DNA from 3 places in the Peribacillus sp. TE19612 genome. Region 2 is predicted to be linked to each of the others. Evidence: predicted binding sites of a transcription regulator. Region 2 holds the regulator's gene; each other region holds the start of a gene.
What was found. The regulator LexA, encoded in region 2, represses DNA repair genes until DNA is damaged. The targets are predictions, from matches to a motif close to CGAACATATGTTCG.
Positions count from the first base shown of each region.

Region 1: ACZ9AO_RS07830 (YhjD family protein) is a predicted target of LexA. The motif match lies at 2,892-2,905, and genes of this name have one in related genera.
Region 3: uvrB (excinuclease ABC subunit UvrB) is a predicted target of LexA. The motif match lies at 4,628-4,641, and genes of this name have one in related genera.

Region 1 is NZ_JBWCCL010000003.1:384,282-392,424, reverse strand. It holds gene addB (helicase-exonuclease AddAB subunit AddB) at 1-1,279, opposite strand, end outside; gene lepB (signal peptidase I) at 1,467-2,030, opposite strand; gene ACZ9AO_RS07835 (TVP38/TMEM64 family protein) at 2,064-2,678, opposite strand; gene ACZ9AO_RS07830 (YhjD family protein) at 2,967-3,335, shown strand; gene ACZ9AO_RS07825 (ComEC/Rec2 family competence protein) at 4,983-5,822, shown strand; gene ACZ9AO_RS07820 (DUF3006 domain-containing protein) at 5,823-6,041, shown strand; gene ACZ9AO_RS07815 (competence protein ComK) at 6,132-6,695, opposite strand; gene ACZ9AO_RS07810 (IDEAL domain-containing protein) at 7,011-7,247, shown strand; gene ACZ9AO_RS07805 (YitT family protein) at 7,301-8,110, opposite strand.
Region 2 is NZ_JBWCCL010000001.1:91,465-99,607, forward strand. It holds gene ACZ9AO_RS00475 (LexA family protein) at 1-265, opposite strand, end outside; gene ACZ9AO_RS00480 (helix-turn-helix transcriptional regulator) at 400-624, shown strand; gene ACZ9AO_RS00485 (esterase/lipase family protein) at 1,357-2,889, shown strand; gene lexA (transcriptional repressor LexA) at 3,456-4,079, opposite strand; gene yneA (cell division suppressor protein YneA) at 4,235-4,546, shown strand; gene ACZ9AO_RS00500 (YneB family resolvase-like protein) at 4,566-5,222, shown strand; gene ACZ9AO_RS00505 (DUF896 domain-containing protein) at 5,288-5,521, shown strand; gene tkt (transketolase) at 5,752-7,755, shown strand; gene sirA (sporulation inhibitor of replication protein SirA) at 8,053-8,143, shown strand, end outside.
Region 3 is NZ_JBWCCL010000015.1:744-8,886, forward strand. It holds gene uvrA (excinuclease ABC subunit UvrA) at 1-2,504, opposite strand, end outside; gene uvrB (excinuclease ABC subunit UvrB) at 2,511-4,496, opposite strand; gene ACZ9AO_RS22115 (CsbA family protein) at 4,716-4,946, opposite strand; gene ACZ9AO_RS22120 (catalase) at 5,136-6,713, opposite strand; gene ACZ9AO_RS22125 (MMPL family transporter) at 6,975-8,143, shown strand, end outside.

The DNA.
Region 1 (8,143 bases), on a different contig from region 2:
TTTCCAGCTTATCTACCTGTTCACGCATCCGATCGTGGTTTTTTTGCAGCGGAAATAGAAGCTCCGTCTTGATTGCACGAAATACCGGTTCATAACGCCAATAGCCATTGATGATCTCCAAAGTCGAACGAATCAGTTCAATCAGAGGATGATTCAGCATCGTCCGTTTGGAATCGACGAACAAGGGAATTTGATAATCCCGAAAAACGGTTTGTAAAATATCTGCGTATGCTTCCCCGTTACGGACTAAAATCGCAATATCACGGAAACGGTGCTGTTTCTGTCTGACCAGCGACAAGATATCCCGGGCAACTCCTTCAATTTCAGCTCTGCGGTTAACTGCCTGGGCGATCGTTACATCAGGTGACTGCTCAAACGTTCTTGCAGGACGAATGGAAAAATAAGTTTCCAGATGATTCAGCCCCGGACTCTTTCCAAACCTTTTCGATCTTTTTAAGATTCGATCTTCTGAAATCGGTATGCCATTCCTCAATCCAGCCTGATATAGGTGATGATAAAGGTTTCCCGTTTGCCTGAACAATTGCAAATCATCCGGAGCATATTGCCTGTAGGGCTGATCTAACGTCAGCGAGATCGTTACACTCCTGCACAGCTTCATCATTTCTTCAACAATCAATAATTCCTGTGGAGTCAAGCTATAAAAACCATCGATATATATATCCGCATTCCTTATATATGAAGACTCTGACATTTTTTCGATCAGCAAAGTGAAATAATCTTCGGAGTCTAAATATTTATTGACCATTTCATCCTCAAAAGCCTGATAGACCAATTCAAGATCATGCAGTTTATCCTGAATGCCGCTGCCGGCCTGTGAGGTTTCAGCCAAATAGTTTTGAATGTCATCAGGTTGGATGCAATACTGCTTGAACTCAGCCAGCATTAGCTCCATCTGTGCAATGAACCCCTGCTTATCAGCAGATCGACTGAACATCTTTAACTCTTCCTTTTTATCATCCATGATCTTCCGTATCAGCATATTAACGCCAACACTGTCCAGATGCAGCCGGCTCATTCCCCCGGTTTCCTGAAGAACGCGCCAAGCAAGCCTGCTAAAACTGAAAACCTGTGTCCGGATCATTCCGGCAAGGCCTGGTGTTTTAATTAATTTATATTCAGATAGAAACGTCATCTGATCAGGAACGAGGTAGATAATTGGATTTCCTTCGGGATCTTCTGCCAATTTAGAGCGGATTTCGTCCAATATATTCGAAGTTTTCCCTGTACCCGATCTTCCCAGTAAAAAACGGAGTGACATCTCTTTTCCCCCTTACAACATAATATCTAGATCCATCATACCAGAAATACTTTCGTCTTTATGACTAGGTTTCTGTTTCCCATTAGATTTACCTTCTATTATTTTACCGTTTCCCTAAAAAAAACACCAACCGTACGTTCGCGTTTTCCCCAAAAGAAAAAGCCCGCATCATACTCGGGCTTCACAATCACTCACCTGTAAACTTAAAATTGAAATCATTGACCGGCCAATATCGAACATCCACTTTACCGACAACATTTTCTACCGGTATATAACCAAAGTGACGGCTGTCAGCACTTTCAAGACGATTATCGCCCATGACAAAAAGCTTGCCCTCCGGAACTTTGGTCACATCCGTCAATTCTTTTAATGTAAAATCACCTGTAAAATCCTGTCCTGGGAAACCTTCCTTGAATTTCTCAAGATAAGGCTCATCCACTTTCTCACCATTTACGTATAGCCAATCATCTTTATAACGAATACGGTCACCTGCAACCCCTATAACCCGCTTAACATAATCTTCTTGTGAATTCGCATGAAAAACAATAATGTCAAAACGGTTGATATCATGAATCTGGTAATTGATTTTATTCACGACAAGTTTATTTCCATCTTCAAGGGTCGGCTGCATCGACTTTCCTTCAACATCATAGCTTGAAAAGAGAAATGTACGGATTAAGATGTAAATAACAAAAGCTATCATCGCTGGTTTTATCCAATCGGATAAAGAATTCTTGTTTGTTTTTTCCATCTAGTTCAACCCCTACTGCATTTATATATTAATTTATTGCCCTTCTTCTCTCTTCATGCTTTTATTTAACCGGACTTCCAGTCTTTTCCCCACATACCATAGGATAAAGATGACGATTCCGATAATGATCGTTCGCACAGGTTTATGAATCAATGATACTAAATCGTAACCTACGAAACTGATCGTAAAAATCATCACCGCCTTCCCTCCAACTACTGCAAGTCCATATTGCAGGGTACTGACTTTTGATAGCCCTGCCACGATATTAACGATAGCCGAAGGTGTAAAAGGGAAGCAGAGCAATATGAACAAAGGACCGAATCCATGGCTCTCAACCCAAACCATCAACCTCTGCACCTGTTTATGCTTTTGCAAAAATCGGAAAAACCTCATTTGACCATATCTTCTAATAATCCAAAAGATCAAAAAGGACCCCGCCACCGCACCAATCCAAGAAAATAAAAACCCCCACCAGAGACCAAATGCCGTTGCATTGGCAAGCACGAACACCACTAAGGGCAGAAAAGGCAAAAAAGCTTCCAGCATCGGCAGTAAGATCCCGGGAATTGGACCGAATGAGCGATATTGCTGAATAAGTGCCGATATATGATCAAGTGTAAACCACTCACGTATAGTATCCAAATCCATAATTATCTCCCTCGACATGCTGCCATCAAAGCAGCATAAACTTATTAAAAACCGTTTATTTTAGATATATCACTTTCCCCCGAAATTGCAAGAATTATTATCCATATATCTTCATACTTTCCCTATCTCCGGAAAACATAATCTTGTTAACGAATATTTCTAGATTTATCAAAACTGCTTGCATAACCACTGAAAATACATTAGGATAAAAACGGAACAAATGTTCTTATTTTTACGTAAGATACATATTAGTATTAAAAACGCGCTATTTAGAAAGGGGCGGTCATGATGACCCGCATTCCAGAAGGTGACCGAAATATGATTGAAAAAGCCATCTACCTCCCTATGGTTATTACAGTCTTAAACCGGGATCTCAAGGTCATCGAAATTAGTCCGTTTAAATTAAAAAGGCCCTATTCGGAGCTAGTCGAACATATTTTAAAAGTGGTTCAAGACGAGCTTGCCGAGGTACGGCGCTATTTGCGCAAAGAGAATATTAAGGTTAGTGAAATCAAACGCGATGAAACCTTCACGATGTATTGTTTTTTATATAAAGGATACGAGGAACATCATAATTATTTCAATCCCCGCCTTCGCAACAAAACCGAAGACTTGTTATGTTATTACTTTTTCGAAAAAAAAACCTCAAGGGATTAACAGGTTACAAGGGAGCCTTCCGGAAGGATACAAATTCCCTTGGACGTAAAAAGGATGACCATAAAAAAGCACCGCATCTTTCCTGGCATAAAGGTAAGGGAGTCTTTCATGATCAAGATCGATTCCATAACATCTTAATTTAATTGGCTAGTTCAAACCATGGATTCATCTCCGTGAAAGATTACTTTCGATCAAGGCATAACCTATGTAATCAAGTGCATACTGAATATCCTAACAATTTTAGTTTTAAGATTCCTTAAATGAAAGTTAATTACATGCTCCATGACAAAGGTTGGAGTGGCACCCGTTATGATCGACTCATCATATTGAAGAAAAGGATAGGAAAACAGTCAGCTTCGACAAATCGATGTAAAAGTAACCAATATCATGATCCGCCGCAGAATGTAACACGTATCCCATGATTTGCCCTGATCGATTGCCATCAACCAATCCCTGCATCGAATGAATGGAAATTCCTTTAGGACGATGGGACGCTTAAAAAGCCCATGCTATTGGATCAAGCTCTATCATGTCGGATGAAATGTCTGCCATGGATTTCAGATTTCAGATAGATCTTCTTCTGAAAATACCTTTTACATTTAACTGCGTTACTTCAAGTTCCCTAGTTATGGCATCCTTCATTAAAAGTTTGCTGTATGCATAGCATCGCCTTCGTTCTTGATGATTAAACGGCAGAATGTCAAAGCTGCCTGGTATGGGATACTATCCTCTTCCCTATTATAGGAACCGAGGACTGCCATAGCCGCTTCTCCTCTTCTTGTTACACAAGCCGTTTGCACTTACTGCTTACTGAATTAAGGCAACAGTTTCGACGAAAATGTCCTTAACGATTAAAAGGCTGGCCCGTTTGTTCATTATTAAGCGACATTTTAATTTCCATTCATCTATTATAACTATACGTCTAAACTATCATTTTAGTGTCAGTACAACGTTATTGAGAAAGATGTTAATTGCATATCCATACCTAGTATTATCTACTAGTAACAACCTCTTTATATTAAATGTATAAAGCAAAAAGAACTTCCAGAAAAACAAAACCATTTGTGAAATACTGAACAAAAGATACATCATCGGTGTCTATTATATTATGTATTAAGGAGTCAATCATTAAGGAAACTTATACTTATACTCATCCCTAATTTCTTATGATAACCATGCAATATTTTATTTGCATGGTTTAATTTGTAGCCAAAAGGGTTCCTATCTAAATTTTAAAACAAAGTTGGTTGGAACGAAAGGTGCAAACGCGCCGAGGAGGCTCTCGGACCGCCCGCGGAAAGCGAGTGCCTGGGGGGTAATCAACGTTTAAATTGGACAAATCCTAAAAAAACAGTAACAATCTCTTTAACAAAATATTTTGTTGGTAATCCTAACTTTCTACGCAGCCTGCTCCTTTAATATATGCCAACTTCACACTCTTTTCTGAGAGGAATAGATTTTTTAGTGATTGACTCTTTAAAATAATGGTTTTCATTTTAATCCAAGAGATTAATCATAAATACCCAGGATCATTTTCCCTAAACATAAGCCTAGACAATATTTTCCTTTTTTTACCGCAAACAAAAATCGTGTCCATATTCCCATTTTTCCGGTTACACATGGTAAATTATTAACTGGAGGGGAAAAATGAAGAAAATAAATATTCTACTGGTGGCTGTTCTTGTTTTGTCTTTATTCACTGGACTTAAAACAACTGAGGCAGCCTCAAATGTAAAGGTACATTTCATCAACGTTGGACAAGGAGATTCAATCCTGATACAAACCGGTAATGAAAACGTTTTAATCGATGGCGGCGGTAAAGGAAAGGGCGACGAAGTTGTTGCCTACCTAAAAAAACAAAAGGTAAAAACACTTACTGCATTAGTTTCCACTCACCCAGATGCGGATCATGTTGGCGGTCTTGCTCATGTGATTAAATCACTTAATGTAAAATCTGTGTATGCCCCTAAAGTTTCACATACTACCCAGGCATACAAAGACTTTTTAACGGCTGTTAAGAAGAAGAAGCTTACAATAAAAAAAGCGAAGACGGGCGTGGAAATCAACACTAAAGCAAAGGATAATTCCCTTAAATTCATTGCACCTGTTAAGGACTATGCTAAGTCTGACTTAAATAATTGGAGTGCTGTCCTGTTGCTTAAACACGGCAAAAAAACATTCTTGTTTACAGGTGATGCCGAAGAAAAAGCAGAGAAAGATATGCTGGCTAAAAAACTGGTACCAAGTGTGGATGTACTTAAAGTAGGCCATCATGGTGCAAAAACATCGACAAGTTCAGCTTTCATTAACAAAACAAAACCGAAATATGCTGTAATCAGTGTAGGGAAAAATGGCTATGGGCACCCTACTTCCACTGTTATAAAACGGTTGAATTCAGTGAAAGCCAAAACTTATCGCACAGATAAATCAGGTAACATTATTTTTACTTCTACAGGTCAGAAAATTACTGTAAAGACGGTGAAATAATTGGCACAAGGAATTATTGATCGCTTCGAAGGAAAGATCGCTGTCGTTGAAATCGATGGTGGTGACATGAAGGATTTCCCTAAAAGTGCTCTTCCCAAGGGAGCAAAAGTAGGAGATATGCTGATTATCGATGGTGATACCATCACCATTTCCAAAGAAGGAACTGAAAAATTAAGAAAAGAAATTGACGATTTAATGGATGAATTATTCGAAGATTGATTCCAGGGCCCTTCTTTAATAAGAAGGGCTTGCTTTAAATTTGAATATTCCCGTTTGCATTCTTCTCTGATTTTTCCCCTGAACCCCCTCTTATCGTGGTATATACTTTGAGATTACCTCTGAAGCCTTGACTCCATTAGCATCAGTGAACAGATAAAAGGATTTCCTCTTTGTTTCCTCAATCCTCTGGATCAATTTCGTTTTTAAAAAAGAGGTCCGGTGCAGCTGGTTTTCGAAAGAGCTGCATGACACTGCTATATCGATGGTTTGTCTATTCCTGAATGTGATGGTTGTATGTTTGGAATCCAGGCGCTCATAGGATACCACATGCTCATGTGATAACCAGATGCATTGAGGACGTAACGGAGATGTAGTTGGAAAGAAGAATATCGAACTGGTCGGATCAATCGCGATAGGTGCTTTATGTGTGATGTTTATAAGCTGTTTCGTGCCTTGCTTGCGTCCTTCATAACTTGATCCGAAGAACTCGCAGCTTTTCTTTATTATTTCCATTGGTTTAAACGGCGAGATGAACTCGTCCTCCATTTCAACGATACGGGCATATATTTTACTGCCGTAATTAATTGGCGCAACCATTAGTGTATGTGGCGTGATTTCATATTCCTCGATGATTCCCTGATTGTTTTCCTTCATTTTTATTCCACCTCTTCCTCATTGCTAAACATCGCTATCACCTTCCAAAGCTTATATTCTTAATTGCTTGTACCCTTCCATTCCTGTCCAAGAAGAGTGAAGGGGGATAGTAAATGTATGTTAAATTACTCACTATAATAGCATAACCCTTAAACATAAAAAGCAAGTTCACAAAAAATTTAAAATTCTTTTATATTGTGGCTTTTTCGTCATCTAAACGACACATTCTCTATCATAATTTAAATTTTTTAAATTTTCAGTTGATTTTATCCACTCAAATCCATATAATAATAAAAAGGGTCAGGGGTGGTAACTTTGAAAAATGAAAAATCTTATTCAGAGTCAGTGAAGTCCTTATCAATGAGCGAAATGAAAAACGATGCCGTGGTTCAGGAAATGTTAATTGATATGATTATTCAGGAAGCCGTCCTTACTACCAAAAAGAATCTCCTTGCAAAACAGATCGATGATGCCTTGGATATGAAAAACAAACCTTTATTCTTAAAACTAAGTTCTGAAATGAACGTTTTACTAAAACAATTTGGAAATTAACATTCATGATCAAAAAAGCCTCCCATAATGTCGGGAGGCTTTTCTTATTATCATCACTCTTTATGAAACATACCCATGACCTCGGCAGTTTCGGTTATATTAACAAAAGCATTCGGATCCACTTCTTTTATCATCGTTTTTACATCGGTTAACTGATAACGTGTAATGACTGTCATCATTACTTTGCTCTTTTCTCCTGAATATGCACCTTCACCATCCATGACTGTAATTCCACGATATAGGTTGGTCAGAAGCTTCGTTTTCATTTCGTCACTCTTTTTGGTAACGATCATCAATGTTAATTTAATGTGATTGGAATGGATCGTATCGATCACCTTTCCTGCTGCATAAATGGAAATCAGCGTATATAATGCGGCATCCCAACCGAAGATGAAGCCTGAGATTACCACCACAACAGCATTCATCACCGAAAGCAATGTACCAAGCGGAAAGTCGCTCTTCTTAGCCAATAGCATGGCAATGATATCAAAGCCGCCCGAAGACCCCGAAGCGCGAAAGACGATGCCTATACCGATTCCCGATATGATTCCGCCAAATAAAGAAGACAAAATCGGTTCAGTGGAAATACCGTGAACTGGAATGAGGTATAAACTGATGGAAATCACGACAACTGATAATATCGTATAGGTGATAAAGCGTCTCCCTAATTTCAGGTAACCAAGTATCAGCAATGGCAGGTTCATCAGAAAATTCAATATCCCTGTGTTGACTGGGGTGATGATTCCGAACATGATCGCAAGTCCACTAAGTCCGCTGCTTAAAATTAAATGTGGTATCAAAAATAAGTTGTAGGCTACTGCCACAAGCACTGAGCCTACAGTGATGAAAAGTACATTATACATATCCGATCTCCTTAAAACGAACTGGGAATTTAA
Region 2 (8,143 bases):
CGTAGACACCAATTAATCTTACATTCTTTTCATTTAGGAATTCCATTCCAGGATTATTTCTAACGATAGGGGCTCCTTCAATGAGGTGGGATAGCGGTATTTCAAAACAAGTGGACATCATGCTCAATTTATCCATTAAAGGTTTATTCCGTCCGGATTCCCAAGCTGATACTGCCGTAGGAGCTACTTTTAATACATTTGCCAAATCTTCTTGTGTCATTTTTCTTTCTTTTCTTAACATTTTAATCCGTTCACCAATGTGCATATTTCTTCACCTCTTACTTGAATATACACTATGAGTGAAAGTGAGTAAATGTAAAGTGCGTGAATTTTGCGAAAAATTGTTGGTAACTATACTTCAAGTGTGATATTATTTTTTTAGATAGGTGGTGACAAGATATGACAAGCGTTAAGTTCACACTTAAACAAGCCAGGAAGTATAAAGGATTAACTCAAGATGAAATGGCTAAAGTGCTGAAGATGGCCAAGAGGACTTACATTGACTATGAGCAATATAAGATTCCTTTGCGAATCGATAAGGCTTATTTATTTGCTGAATGTGTAGGGTTCTCGATTGACGATATCATTTTTTTTGACCCTGACCTACACTTCAAATGTAGTTGAAAGTTCAATTGTACCAGCATTTCCTCAACAGAGTGGCCATTTGAATCCATAAAATCCTGACTTCCATAGGATAAGATTCAAGTAACGATGAAAGAAGGGGAACAAAGAGGAAAGGGAAATTAATTTTTTTGAAGTTGAATAGGAGCTGCTGACATTAGAACATTTGTAAAATACCTGTATGTAGTAAAAGGTGTACAAATCCAAACTTCTTGTGCAAATATACGATTGCTACAGAGATTCCAAAAATGACAGCCAATTGCTGTGAAAGAAAATTATTTACTTAATGTATAGGGCGGACTTCTAAACACCATGAATAGGAGCAAATGGACAATGGCAAATTCGAAGGAAAAGTTAATCTGGATGAACAAGCCCTTATCCTATGCAGGATAAGGGCTTGTTCTCTATTTTCGTGAATTGGCAGCATGTTTTACTCCCAAAATACGTCTTCATAAAATGAAAAAGACCTCATACCTAAATGAATGGAAGGCAAATCTTCATACTTTTTCTCCATTATCAATAAAACTTCTTCTAGTTTTTTTCTCCCATCTTTATGAAGATAGCAGGTAATGGTATGCAAAAGTACAATTATATATTAATGAAGGCTAAAGAAGGAGGGCATTGATAATTGGATGAGTTCAAAAAAATTCCAGATGATATTGGAGGAGATAACCCTTGAAAAGGAATGTAATCAATTATATCGTTTTTCTTGTCCTCATTCTAACCATATTAATTATGGCAAAGCCAGACATTTCCTCAGCAGGAAAATTGAAACCGCCCTCCGAAACTTTCAGTCCAGGGGATTGGTTTCTTGGAAGTATTCCTCCCAATCTTGATACAAACAAACCACCGATCGTGTTTGTACAAGGGAAAAACGGCAGTTCAACCAGCTGGTATGGTGAAACGGAATATCATGGCGTCAATGATATGTATACCAAAGCGTATGAAGCAGGCTACCAAACGGTTTTTGTTCAGCTTCATGATTCAGCTGGAAATGGATCAGTGAGCCAATATGCCAATGGAAGGCTTTTAGCTCAAATGCTTTCAGAAATCAGTAACCATTTCGGGGGCGAAAAAGTAAATATTATAGCTCACAGCAAAGGGGGCCCAGACACCCAAGCGGCTCTAGTCCACTATGGAGCACACCAATATGTTGGAAGGGTGATCACTTTAGCTTCCCCTCATCATGGTTCTCACCTAGCTGATTTGGCTTATAGCTGGTATGCGGGCTGGCTTGGTTCCTTATTAGGTCAAAAAGATGAGGGAACTTATTCTTTACAAGTTGGTAAAATGGCTGAATTTCGTTCTATCACGGATAACCATGTTAACTCTCGTAAAAACTTGTATTTCACTGTGGCAGGTATGAACAGAGGCCCGGTACTATCAGCCTTATCAATGGGGGGACAATATTTATCATCATATGGGGAAAATGATGGACTGGTGAATGTATGGAGTACAAAAATACCCTATGCAACACATTTATTTACGGATCCCAACTTTGATCACGACAATATTCGAGTTGGCTCAGCTGTATTTTCAAGAATTGAACCCTATTTAAGAAGCACATCCACCGCTGGGATTCCTGCATATCATGTCAATTATAAGGAACGAGTTGAAGATGATGTCATTACAACCGCACTCGCTCAAACCGTTCTGGGTGATGTCCTGAAACAAAATGTCTGGGTCGAACAAAGCTTCCATGTAAATGAAGCGGCCCCAGGTAATATAAGCATATATACAGCCTCAAATGATGTCGAGGTTGAATTGATTTCTCCATCCAATAAAAAGTATTCACCTTCCTTAGAGGTTCATTCAGCCAAAAATGAAACTTCTTTTTTTAATGGTGCAACCATCCAATCATTCTATAGAAATAACCTTGAAATTGGTGACTGGAAGGTACGAATGAAGACTAAATCGCCAAAAGACGCCTACCTGTTCACAGCACAATTTAACGAAAAGAACCCCATTACATTAAGTATGGCCGGTAAAGTTAAGCAAAAAGATGCAAAATTTTTAATAAAGAATCCAATGAATGATAAAAAAAGGCCAATCAGCACAACATTTTTGGTTCATCTGCTAGATGAAACCGGTAAAGAAATTAGTGGGAAAAACTCAATTAAGGCAATGGATACTGAAAATTTTACTGGCACCCTTCCAGAAGTACCTAAGTCAGGTGTTTATAATGTAACAATAGATGTTAAGGAAAAAAATGTGGATGGTACTGAAAGAACCCGGACTCTGATTCGTTCGGTCTATATTGAGAAATAGCGAAATGCCTTCTCTTAGTTGAGGAGGTATTTTTTTGGATGAAATATGAGGTAGGTGCGAAATGGTACGGGTAACTAGGGAGATGGTAATTCCGCCAATGGAAACAGCCGTAATCCCTTATAAAAGTATTAATTCAACGGGTGTTAGGTGGATATATTTAGGAGTGAGTTCCCTGGAAATAAAGATTTATGCTTGGTAATGAGAGATCTAATGAGCAAGGAAACATTCATTAAGCAAATTGCTCCTTATGCCCAGAAAATTAAACAGGACATATTGGTGGAATGACTTGGTCGATCTAACCTTATTTAAGTGAACCAAAGGTTAAGAGTGAAATTAATTGTAAAGGGGGGATTTTAAACCCTCTTTTTTTATTTCAATGAGCTTTCTTCCAAAGAGTACATATTACCAGAAAGGCGATGGTATAACTTTCATCCGTTATAAAGGATGTTTAATTTCCCCTGAAACTAGATTCTATTAAAAAATATTTCAATATCTACTCTTCCAAATGCATATTGAGAGAATACCGGACATAAATTAAACAAACAAAAAAAGCGCGGGAAGCGCTTTTAGTGTATTTGTCTATATAAGCCTATTACTTTTCCAAGTATCGAAACATCTCGTAAAATAATTGGTTCCATATTTGAGTTCTCAGGCTGAAGCCTTATGTAATCCGGTTCCTTAAAGAATCGTTTTACAGTGGCTTCATCATCTTCCGTCATCGCCACGACGATATCTCCATTATTGGCACTGCTTTGTTGTTTCACGATGACATAATCTCCATCATGAATTCCTGCTTCAATCATACTTTCACCCATGATTTCCAACATGAATACATGGTCATCATGTGGAACCATGCTTTCGGGAAGCGGAAAGTATTCTTCAATGTTCTCAATAGCCGTTATCGGCATGCCCGCTGTTACTTTTCCAAGTAACGGCACGTTCACGACATTGGCTTTGGGAATATTGTTCGCTTCCTCCAAATTCATTATTTCAATGGCCCTTGGCTTGGTTGGGTCACGTCTAATAAGGCCTTTACTTTCCAGGCGGGATAAATGTCCGTGTACTGTTGAACTTGATGCAAGTCCCACTGCTTCGCCAATCTCCCGTACGGAAGGCGGATACCCTTTTTGGCGGACCTCTTCTTTAATGAAATCAAGAATATCTTGCTGCCGTTTTGATAGTTTTGTCATTTGTGCACCTCTTCCCCAATGTTCTTTGCTACATTATAGCATGGCCCCCATCTCTATACAAACATAAGTTCGAATTTTGTTGTTGACTGAAACAAACGTTCGTATTATAATTTGATCATAACATACGAACGAACATTCGCTTTGGAGGGATTATTATGAAAAAATTATACAAAAATTATATTTATACGATTCTATTAGCGGGATCAGTATTCATCTTTTCAATTTTATTCTCTTGTACATTGAACAATGATCAAAAAAAGGATTTCCTTTCTATAGAAGTAAGCGAAGGTGACACCCTATGGGGAATTGCCGAAGAATATGAAGAAACAAATTTGACAAAAAAAGAATTCATTGGTTGGATAGAAGAGAATAATGGAGTCAGTGCGGATTCGATAAAACCTGGACAAGTCATTGTCATACCGGTTAAAGGGGAAGAACTTGTCCAGAATTTGGCCAGTGAGCAGTAAGTAGTAAAGGTAGGGTATTATGAAGGCGGTAATCTATTGTAGGGTCAGCACCGAAAAAGAGTCACAGGAAACATCATTGGCAAGGCAGGAAGATGAATTAGTCAAATTGGCTGAAAAGATGGATGTGGAAGTTGTCTCCATTATAAAAGAACAGGCAAGTGGTTATGAGTTGAATCGGGATGGCATTTTTGACATGCTCGAACTATTTAAAACCAAAGAAGCTGAAGTCCTATTAATCCAGGACGAAACAAGACTGGGAAGAGGGAATGCCAAAATAGCCCTTTTCCATGTCATCCTTAAAGAAGATGTGAAAATTTATACGCTCTCACACGATGGGGAGCTGGAGTTATCGGATTCGGATGCCATGGTAATCCAGATAGTGGGCATTGTAGAAGAATATCAAAGGAAACTACATAATCTTAAAATAAAGCGCGGAATGATGAGAGCCGTTGAAAAAGGGTACCGTCCTCAAAAAAATCTTCACAACCAAAGGAATTCCACTGGAAGGGACCGTATGGAGATTCCTATTGAAGAAATTATTAAACTGCGTGCCAATGGGTTGACATTCTCAGAAATCGCAGCCACATTAAGGGGCTTTGGATACAATGTATCTAAGGCTACTGTGAACAGGCGTTTTCTCGAACATCAAATGAATACAAAGGAAAGTAAATCATAGAACTTGTAATTTCGCTTTTTTTTTAATACCATGACAATATCCACAGATTATGAAGGAGCGGAATTATGTTATCAAAAGAAAAAATAGCCCGTATAAATGTACTTTCTAAAAAGGCAAAGGCTGAAGGCTTGACGGAAGTTGAAGCGAAAGAGCAAACCCAATTGAGAAGTGAGTATTTGGAAACATTCAGAAAATCCATGTCCGACACGTTGGAGCATGTGAAAGTCGTGGATCCAGAGGGTAATGACGTCACTCCTCAAAAGATAAAAAATATAAAAGAAAAACGAAATTTACATTAATGCTTGGATTCCTCTGATGGAACATTCCATTTGAGTATTCTTTGGCATTTTGGAGTAAAAAGAGAGTGCATTCATGTATGTATTCTCCTATTTAGTTTAATCTAAATAGGGGCTTCTCTTATTTCTAGAAAATTTTAATATTGAGGCAGTAAATAGTGATTTTAGTTGTGATATTATGCTTGTCACTATAATATAAAGAGGTACATTACAGGAAGGGATGTTTTTACAATATGTTAGATAAATTAGATGCACTTTCTATCAATACGATTCGTACATTATCAATTGATGCAATTGAAAAGGCTAATTCCGGCCATCCAGGTATGCCAATGGGGGCAGCGCCAATGGCGTATAAACTATGGACCGAATATATGAACCATAACCCGAAAAATCCAGATTGGTTTAATAGAGATCGCTTTGTTCTTTCAGCTGGACATGGTTCTATGCTGTTATACAGCCTTCTTCATTTATCGGGCTATGGCTTATCTATCGATGATTTGAAAAGCTTCCGTCAATGGGGCAGTAAAACTCCAGGACATCCTGAATTCGGACATACGGCTGGTGTAGATGCAACTACCGGGCCGCTTGGACAAGGTATCGCAATGGCAGTCGGAATGGCAATGGCTGAACGTCACTTGGCAGAAAGCTATAACCGCGATTCTTATAATGTGGTCGATCATTATACATATAGCATTTGTGGAGATGGAGATTTAATGGAAGGTGTTTCTGCAGAAGCCGCTTCATTAGCTGGACATCTACAACTCGGAAGACTTGTTGTTTTATATGATTCTAATGATATTTCCCTTGACGGCGACTTAAGTCAATCATTTAGTGAAAGCGTAGCAGACCGGTTCAAATCTTATGGATGGCAATATATCCGCGTTGAGGATGGCAATGATCTTCAGGAAATTGCTAAAGCGATTGAAGAAGCAAAAACCGACGAAGCACGCCCAACATTAATCGAAGTGAAAACGGTTATCGGTTACGGTTCACCAAATCGTTCAGGTAAATCTGCCGTTCACGGCGCTCCGCTTGGTGCAGATGAGCTGAAATTGACAAAAGAAGCATATAAATGGACATTCGAAGAGGACTTCCATGTACCTGAAGAAGTGTATTCACACTTCAATGAAGCTGTTGTTGATGCAGGAGCTCAAAAAGAAGAAGCTTGGAATGAATTGTTTAAAAATTACAAAGAAGCACATCCTGAGTTAGCACAGCAATTGGAGCTTGCCATCAAAGGTGAACTGCCTGCTGAATGGGATCAGGAAATTCCAGTCTATGAAGAAGGTAAGACATTAGCTTCCCGTGCTTCAAGTGGGGAAGTACTGAATGCAATCGCCAAAAAGGTCCCTAGCTTCATTGGGGGTTCTGCAGATTTAGCCGGGTCTAATAATACTGCCATCAAAGGTGAGACAGATCTATTACCAGGTAATTACAGTGGCCGTAATATATGGTTCGGTGTACGTGAATTCGCTATGGGTGCGGCTTTAAATGGAATGGCACTTCATGGCGGCTTAAAAGTATATGGAGGAACATTCTTCGTATTCTCTGATTATCTTCGTCCTGCCATAAGAATGGCAGCACTGATGGGACTGCCTGTTAACTATGTGTTCACCCATGACAGCATTGCTGTAGGGGAAGACGGACCGACTCATGAGCCAATCGAACAATTGGCATCATTGCGCGCAATGCCTAACCTTGGAGTAATCCGTCCAGCTGATGGCAATGAAACGGCAGCAGCCTGGAAAGTGGCTATGGAGTCTACAAATAAACCAACTGCTCTTGTACTGACTCGTCAAGGATTGCCAACAATAAAGGGCACTTCCGAAACTGCGTATGAAGGTGTTTCAAAAGGTGCTTACATCATCTCTGCTTCTAAGAAAGAAGTAGCCGATGCATTACTTCTTGCGACTGGTTCCGAAGTGAACTTGGCTGTGGAAGCACAGAATGCTTTAGCGAACGAAGGAATTGATGTTGCGGTAATCAGCATGCCATCATGGGACCGATTTGAAACTCAATCAAAAGAATATAAACAAAGCGTAATCAATCCGGCAGTGAAAAAACGTCTAGCTATCGAAGTGGCTTCACCGTTTGGCTGGGATCGTTATGCAGGTGATGAGGGTGAAATATTGGCCATCAATCATTTTGGAGCTTCTGCACCAGGCGGTAAAATCATGGAGGAATTCGGTTTCACTGTAGAAAATGTAGTTGCCCGTGTGAAAGAAATGCTTAAATAACAGTAATGCGGAACTGACACCAACTAGATTGGTGTCAGTTTTTTTATCAAAAAATCCTATATATATATTGAATGTGCTTCTATACTAAAGGAAATCTTCCATTCGACAAAAAAAGAAGAAAATTTCTCCAGCAAACAACATATCTTTTTAGTTTGTCAATATATAATGAGAATAAATAAATTTCGTTTAAATGTGTCAGTTAAAGGGGAAAGTCATCAATAGTGGAAAATAGTGGACAGGTTGCTGGTGGTTAGATGTTTTCGTGACCAAAATAGGAAAGCTAGGAGGCATTGGCTGATGAGAACCTATCAAATTTATTTAATCGAAGATGAATTTGCCCATCATTATTATGGAAGAGAAAAGCTATTTTTCAATTTGTTTTTGGAAT
Region 3 (8,143 bases), on a different contig from region 2:
CTTTGCGCTTCACCGCCTGATAAAGTGGTGGCAGGCTGTCCAAGCTTGATGTAACCCAAACCAACGTCATAAATCGTTTGTAGCTTCCGTTTGATTTTTGGGATATTTTCAAAGAAACTAACGCCTTCCTCGACTGTCATATCGAGGATGTCGGATATGTTTTTCCCTTTATATTTCACTTCAAGTGTTTCTCGGTTATAACGCTTACCATGACAGATTTCACATGGGACATATACGTCTGGGAGAAAATGCATTTCAATCTTGATAATGCCATCACCACGGCATGCTTCACAGCGGCCGCCCTTCACATTGAAACTGAACCTGCCCTTTTTATAACCGCGTATCTTCGCTTCATTAGTCGAGGCAAATACGTCACGAACATCATCGAATACACCCGTATAGGTAGCTGGATTCGATCGTGGGGTCCTGCCAATTGGTGATTGGTCAATATCAATGACTTTATCTAAATGCTCAACGCCCTTAATCTCTCGGAAATCGCCTGGTCTGGCTTTTGCCCGATTCAGCTTTTGAGCCAAAGATTTATGGAGGATCTCATTCACTAAAGTACTTTTCCCTGAACCGGAGACTCCTGTAACGGCTGTGAAGACCCCAAGCGGGAATTTGACATTAACGTTTTTCAGATTATTTTCCTTGGCACCTTTTATCTCAATGACACGGCCATCATTTTTCCGGCGTTCCAATGGCAATGGAATGAATTTCTTCCCTGCCAAATATTGACCCGTTAAGGATTTAGGATCATTCATGACCTCTTCCGGAGTACCAGCAGCCACTATTTCTCCTCCATGCGCTCCAGCACCTGGACCAACATCGATCAAATAGTCCGCAGCAATCATCGTATCTTCATCATGCTCGACAACAATCAGGGTGTTCCCGATTTCGCGCATATTCTTCAATGTTTCGATCAATCGATCGTTATCCCTCTGATGCAGCCCTATTGAAGGTTCATCCAAAATATAGAGGACTCCCGTTAAACGGGAACCGATCTGCGTCGCCAATCTTATACGCTGCGCTTCACCGCCGGATAATGTTCCCGCTGCCCTGCTCAACGTCAAATATTCCAAACCTACATTAGCCAGGAAACCGAGCCGCTCACGAATTTCACGTAAAATCAATCTCGCAATTGCCGCTTCCTTTTCAGTCAAATCAAGCTCATCGAAAAATACCAACGCATCTTCCACTGATAAAGCTGTCGTTTCACTTATATGGACCCCTTGAATGAGCACGGAAAGACTCTCTTTCTTCAATCGATGACCCTTACAGGTTGGACAGTGATGTTCTGACATGTATTTCTGCATTTGCTCACGAATATAGTCTGAACTCGTCTCCTTGAAGCGCCTTTCGATGTTTCTTAAAACTCCTTCAAAAGGAATATAGCCTTCTTGCACTCTTCCAAAATCATTTTTATAACGGAAATATATCTTATCTTTACCTGAACCAAGCAAGACCTTATCCATCTTCTCTTCCGGTAAGTCTTTAACGGGCACATCCATATCTATTCCATAATGGTTGGCCACCGCTTCAAGGAGCTGAGGATAATATTGAGAACTCGTCGGCTCCCATGGCGCAATCGCATGTTGACGGAGGCTTAATTCGTTATTCGGGATGACGAGATCACGGTCCACCTCAAGCCTCGCCCCCAAGCCATCACAATCCGGGCAGGCCCCGAACGGGCTATTGAAGGAAAACATCCTCGGCTCTAACTCTTCAATCGAAAATCCGCAGTATGGACAAGCATGATGTTCACTGAAAAGCAGCTCTTCCTCACCCATTACGTCAATGATGACTTTGCCTTCGCCAAGCTGCAAAGCACTTTCCAATGAATCTGCAAGCCTGGCCATGATCCCCTCTTTAATAACGATCCGGTCAATGATGACTTCAATCGAATGTTTCTTATTTTTTTCGAGAGTGATTTCCTCACTGAGATCATGCATTTCCCCGTTCACACGAATGCGGACATAACCTTGTTTCTTAACATCCTCCAAAACTTTCGCATGTGTCCCTTTTCTGCCTGAGACGAGCGGTGCCAATACCTGAAGCTTGGTTCTCTCAGGGTAATCAAGAATGCGGTCCACCATTTGTTCGATCGTTTGTGAGGTGATTTCAATATTATGGATCGGACAGGTCGGCCTGCCGACCCGTGCAAATAACAGCCTTAAATAATCATAGATCTCCGTAACAGTCCCTACGGTTGAACGAGGATTCCGACTGGTCGTTTTCTGGTCTATGGAAATGGCTGGTGACAAACCTTCGATCGCATCGACATCCGGTTTATCCACTTGGCCTAAGAATTGACGAGCATAAGCGGACAGTGATTCTACATAACGTCTTTGCCCTTCTGCATAAATCGTATCAAAAGCCAAGGAAGACTTTCCAGATCCGGATAATCCGGTCAGCACAACAAGTTTGTCTCTCGGTATCGTGATATCAATATTCTTTAAATTGTTGGCCCTGGCGCCTTTTATCACAATTTTATCCATTGCCATGTTTCGTCACCCTTCCGCTTTTAACTCTAGTAATAAATCACGCAGCTCGGCAGCTCGCTCGAAGTCCAGTGCCTTTGCCGCTTCCTTCATTTCTTTTTCCATGCTTGCCATCACTTTTAAACGCTCTTTTTTAGGGAGCTTCGCAAGGCTTGGTGCAAGATCTTCCTTATACTCTTCGCCTTCTTCGGCTACATGCGTCGCCCTTATGGAGTCACGGATATCCTTTTGAATGGTTTGAGGCATTATTCCATGCTCTTCATTATACTTCTCCTGGATTTCACGGCGCCGCCTCGTTTCATTGATGGCAAGTTCCATCGAATTCGTGATGCGGTCTGCATACATGATGACATGGCCGTTGGCATTACGGGCTGCACGGCCCATCGTTTGAATAAGCGAACGTTCCGAGCGAAGGAACCCTTCCTTATCGGCATCCAGAATGGTCACTAACGACACTTCCGGAATATCCAGACCTTCCCTTAAAAGGTTGATTCCAACGAGTACATCATATTTGCCCATTCGGAGTTCCCGGATGATTTCTATCCTTTCCAAGGTCTTCACTTCCGAATGAAGATATTGGACCTTGATGCCGATTTCCTTTAAATAATCAGTTAAATCTTCAGACATCTTTTTCGTCAAGGTCGTTATGAGCACACGCTCGTTCTTTTTGACGCGCTCCTGTATTTCACCGATCAGGTCATCTATCTGCCCTTCAATCGGTCGCACTTCTACCGTCGGATCCAGCAATCCGGTAGGACGGATGATTTGCTGAACCATTTCTGGTGTATGTTCGAGTTCATATGGTCCCGGAGTTGCCGAAACGAATATGGATTGATGGACCTTTTTTTCAAATTCTTCAAACCTTAGCGGGCGGTTATCTTTCGCAGACGGCAGACGGAAGCCATGGTCGACGAGCACTTGCTTCCGCGCCTGATCTCCATTGAACATTCCGCGGATTTGCGAAAGGGTTACATGTGATTCATCCACGACCAATAGGAAATCCTCTGGAAAGTAATCTATTAAAGTGTATGGTGTCGCACCTGAGGGACGAAGCGTCAAATGGCGGGAATAGTTCTCGATACCTGAACAAAAGCCCATTTCCCGCATCATTTCCAAATCATAGCGGGTCCGCTGCTCCAAGCGCTGTGCTTCAAGGAGCTTTTCATCTTCCCTTAATTCCTTCAGTCTCTCTTCCAGTTCCGTTTCGATATTTTGAATGGCTATCCGCATTTTCTCTTCGCGGGTTACGAAGTGGGAAGCCGGGAAAATGGCGATATGTTCCCGTTCACCGGTAATTTCACCGGTCAGGGCATCAACTTCACGGATACGGTCAATCTCATCCCCGAAAAACTCGACCCGTACACAATGTTCATCACGAGAGGCCGGGAAAATTTCGACGACGTCGCCGCGAACGCGGAAGGTCCCCCGTTGGAAAGCAATATCATTCCTCTCATATTGAATATCCACGAGTCTGTGCAGCAAGGCATTCCGGTCTATTTCCATGCCAGTTCGGAGGGAAACGACCATCTCCCGGTACTCTTCAGGAGAACCGAGTCCATATATGCACGAAACACTGGCAATGATGATGACATCTTTCCTTTCGAACAATGATGATGTGGCCGAGTGACGCAGTTTATCGATTTCATCATTGATGCTTGCATCTTTTTCGATGAATGTATCCGTGGATGGAACATAAGCCTCTGGCTGGTAGTAATCATAATAGCTAACGAAGTATTCGACGGCATTATTAGGGAAGAACTCTTTGAACTCACTGTAAAGCTGCCCTGCCAACGTTTTATTGTGGGCAATGACAAGAGTCGGTTTATTGATCTTTTGGATCACATTGGAAACGGTGAACGTTTTTCCTGTACCCGTTGCCCCCAATAACGTCTGCATTTCCTTGCCTTCCTTAATCCCTTCGACCAGCATTTCAATTGCTGCCGGCTGATCTCCTTGAGGAGAGTATTTTGAGACTAACTCAAACTTATCCTTCACCAAGCATGGCCTCCTATTGAAATATTTTTATATGAAAACGGGACATGCCTATATCCCTTCTATTTATTCCGGTTTAATAAAGCATATATACACATTCTACCACAATTGCCTTAAAACAAACCAGCAATAAGCGAACGTCCATTCGATTTTTGTTTTAATGAACTTCATGATGTGTTGAGGGGAATGACTAGTTTGAGTACAAAAAAAGCACCTTTGATGTCAGGCGCTCTTGGATGTACGTTTCATCATTCTTTTTGATAACCAAAAACCCACTGTCAGGGATAAGGCATCGACGATGATCAATAAGTTTGTATGCGTATAACCTTTATATGCGGAAGCTGTAATCAAGGCAACAGTTAAAACAAGGCCTACGACATTGTTATAGGTGACTCTTGAAAATAGCATGACAAGTAGACAAGGAAGGAAAAGGGCAGAAAGAATTTTAATCATTTTTTCATCTCCTTTATAAGAGAAAAATAGAGTAGTTTCAGTTTAAATGATTATGAAGTTTTTTGCCAATCAATTTCCTGCTTGATTTTCAAGGCATCCTTGGAAGAGCATCCACACATCCATCAATTATGCCCAATAAAAAAAAGAGGCAAACCCCTTTATAAGGAAGTTCGCTTCTTTTCAGTTCAATCAATACGGATCCGCTTCATGCCCTTTTCTAACGGCGTCCTCAGGGTTATCCGTCCCACCCAGTGGTTTTGAAGATTCCGTATGTTCAGATGCCGCGGCCAGTCCCTCTTTCAACCTGCGGCCATACTCTTCATCGGCCTCTTCGGCAAGTGCTATCATTTTTTCCTGAATGCGCTTGTCGGCAGGAGCCAATGCCGCCACTAAATTGGAAATTAAATCGTCTTTTTCCCAATCCTCGAATTCCCGGAACGTTTCCCCGGCCTGTTTCGTATTGTTTTGGCGATCGATTGTCTCACGGACAAGTTTCCCTTCCACCATAGGTGTATACTCTTTACCCGTTTGATTGGCTTCCTTCAAGCCGCCGACAGTGGATGGTTCGTAGTTGATGTGGGGGCTTTGGCTGCCTCTGCCAACTTCATATTGCATCTGTCCGCCAGTCTGATTCGTGGCAGTTCGTTTCTTTGGAGCATTGATCGGCAGTTGCAAATAATTCGCGCCAACACGGTGACGCTGTGTATCGGAATAAGAGAATGTACGTCCCTGTAACATCTTGTCATCAGAAAAATCCAGTCCATCCACTAGGACACCGGTACCGAATGCAGCCTGTTCGACTTCAGTGAAATAGTCTTCAGGGTTTTTATTCAATACCATCGTACCGACATGCAGCCATGGGAACTCATCTTTCGGCCAGATCTTCGTATCATCCAGCGGATCGAAATCCAACTCAGGATGATCATCATCACTCATGATCTGTACGTTGAGATCCCATTCCGGATAGTCCCCGCGTTCGATCGCTTCATATAGATCCTGTGTGGCATGATTGAAATTCGTAGCTTGAATTTCATTGGCCTCTTGCTGCGTCAGGTTCTTGATTCCTTGTTTCGGTTCCCAATGATACTTGACGAGCACTGCTTTCCCTTCCTCATTCACCCATTTATAAGTATTGACCCCTGATCCTTGCATCATGCGGTAGTTAGCTGGGATGCCCCATGGAGAAAACACAAAGGTAACCATATGGAATGTTTCAGGCGAACTCGAGCAAAAATCGAAAATCCTCCTGCCGTCCTGAATATTCGTGACCGGATCCGGTTTGAATGCATGAATCAAATCCGGGAATTTCATGGCATCACGGATAAAGAAAATTTTCAGGTTATTGCCTACAAGATCCCAGTTTCCATCTTCCGTATAAAATTTAACGGCAAATCCCCTTGGGTCACGTAACGTTTCCGGGGACGTCCCTCCATGAATAACAGATGAAAATCTCACGAATACCGGGGTTTTTTTACCTTCTTCCTGAAAAACCTTCGCTCTCGTATATTTTGAAATCGGCTCGTCCCCCGCTTTACCGGTCGGAACGAAATAACCATGCGCACCTGCACCGCGGGCATGTACAACCCGTTCAGGGATGCGCTCCCTATCGAAGTGGCTGATCTTTTCCAAAAAATCATAGTTCTCAAGTGTACTAGGACCTCTGTTCCCTACAGTTCTCAGACTCTGGTTATTCGTTACCGGGTGTCCTTGCCTATTCGTTAATGTTTCATTCGTTTCATCATTTGTTTTTTTGGATTTATTAGACAAAAAAATCCCTCCTTTGTTAATAAAAGCCACAATAATACTATACTTTCCCCCATTCCCTATATTTAACTCTTCAATCTTCAAAATTTAATTGAAATTAGGTAAATAAGTACTTTTCCCCTATATATCGATGAGCCTATTTTCATGCCATTAACGACTTGAAGCATTTAGTATTTGGAGTGAGCATACCCATTTTTGTATAAGTCAACATCACACCACTATAATGAAATGAGGATAAAAAATTTAAAAAGCGGGGTGCCTTCATTGGACGAATCAATAATAGGAAGACTTGGCAGGATGATGACCGGAAAAACCAGTCGTTGGGTTGTCATTGCCGCATGGATATTTGCAGCAATCGCATTAACCTTTACATTGCCTGCCGTTAATGATCGAACAGCAAATAATGCCTCAGACTTGCCAGAAGACTCGCCTTCTGTCGTGGCTGATGAACTTATTAAAGAAGAGTTTCCAAATTCCTCTGGAATACCTGCCCTGCTTACATGGCATCGGGAAGGTGGACTGACAGAGGCCGACTTGGCTGAAATCCAGTATCTTTCCAAGGAACTGACAGATAACCCATTAACACAGCAATCTTTCTTACCGCCGCTTCATGAAATTCCGTTTCCTGCTCTTAAAGGATCGGTTTCAGAAGATGGAACGACTTTCGTACAGCCGCTTTTCTTTAAAGAAAATACCGAGACTGAAATTCTCGAAAAAAATCTTGAAAGCATTAATGAAGCAGTAACGGAGCGCATTAGAACGGACCCATTCAACGTCCCGACCGATTCAGATGAATTATCCCTTCGAGTGACAGGCCCTGTAGGGATATCAGTCGATGCAACGGGTTTATTTTCAGGTGCTGATTTCAAATTGCTTTTAGCGACAGTAATACTTGTACTTGTCGTATTATTACTCATTTACCGCTCTCCGCTTTTAGCCATAATTCCTTTAATCGGAGTAGGCTTCGCCTATATTGTCACAAGCCCGATCCTTGGCTTCATGGCAGATCATGGTTGGATTACAGTCGATTCACAGGCCATTTCAATCATGACCGTATTATTATTCGGTGCCGGAACGGATTATTGTCTATTTTTAATTTCTCACTATAGAAGTGAATTAAGGAATCATGAAAGCAAACGGAAAGCCATGATTGCCGCATTTAAAGATTCATCAGGCGCCATTGCGATGAGCGGGCTAACGATCGTCATCTCCCTGCTAACATTGCTTGTAGCCAAATACGGAGCCTACCACCGTTTCGCTGTACCATTCAGCTTGTCGATTTTAATCATGATGCTGGCAGCTTTAACACTTGTACCGGCATTGCTTTCTGTATTCGGAAGGGCTTCCTTCTTCCCAATCGTCCCGCGTACACCTGAAATGGAAGAAGCACGGGCCAAGAAAAAGGGAAAAGCAGCCAAAAAGCATAAAGAAGG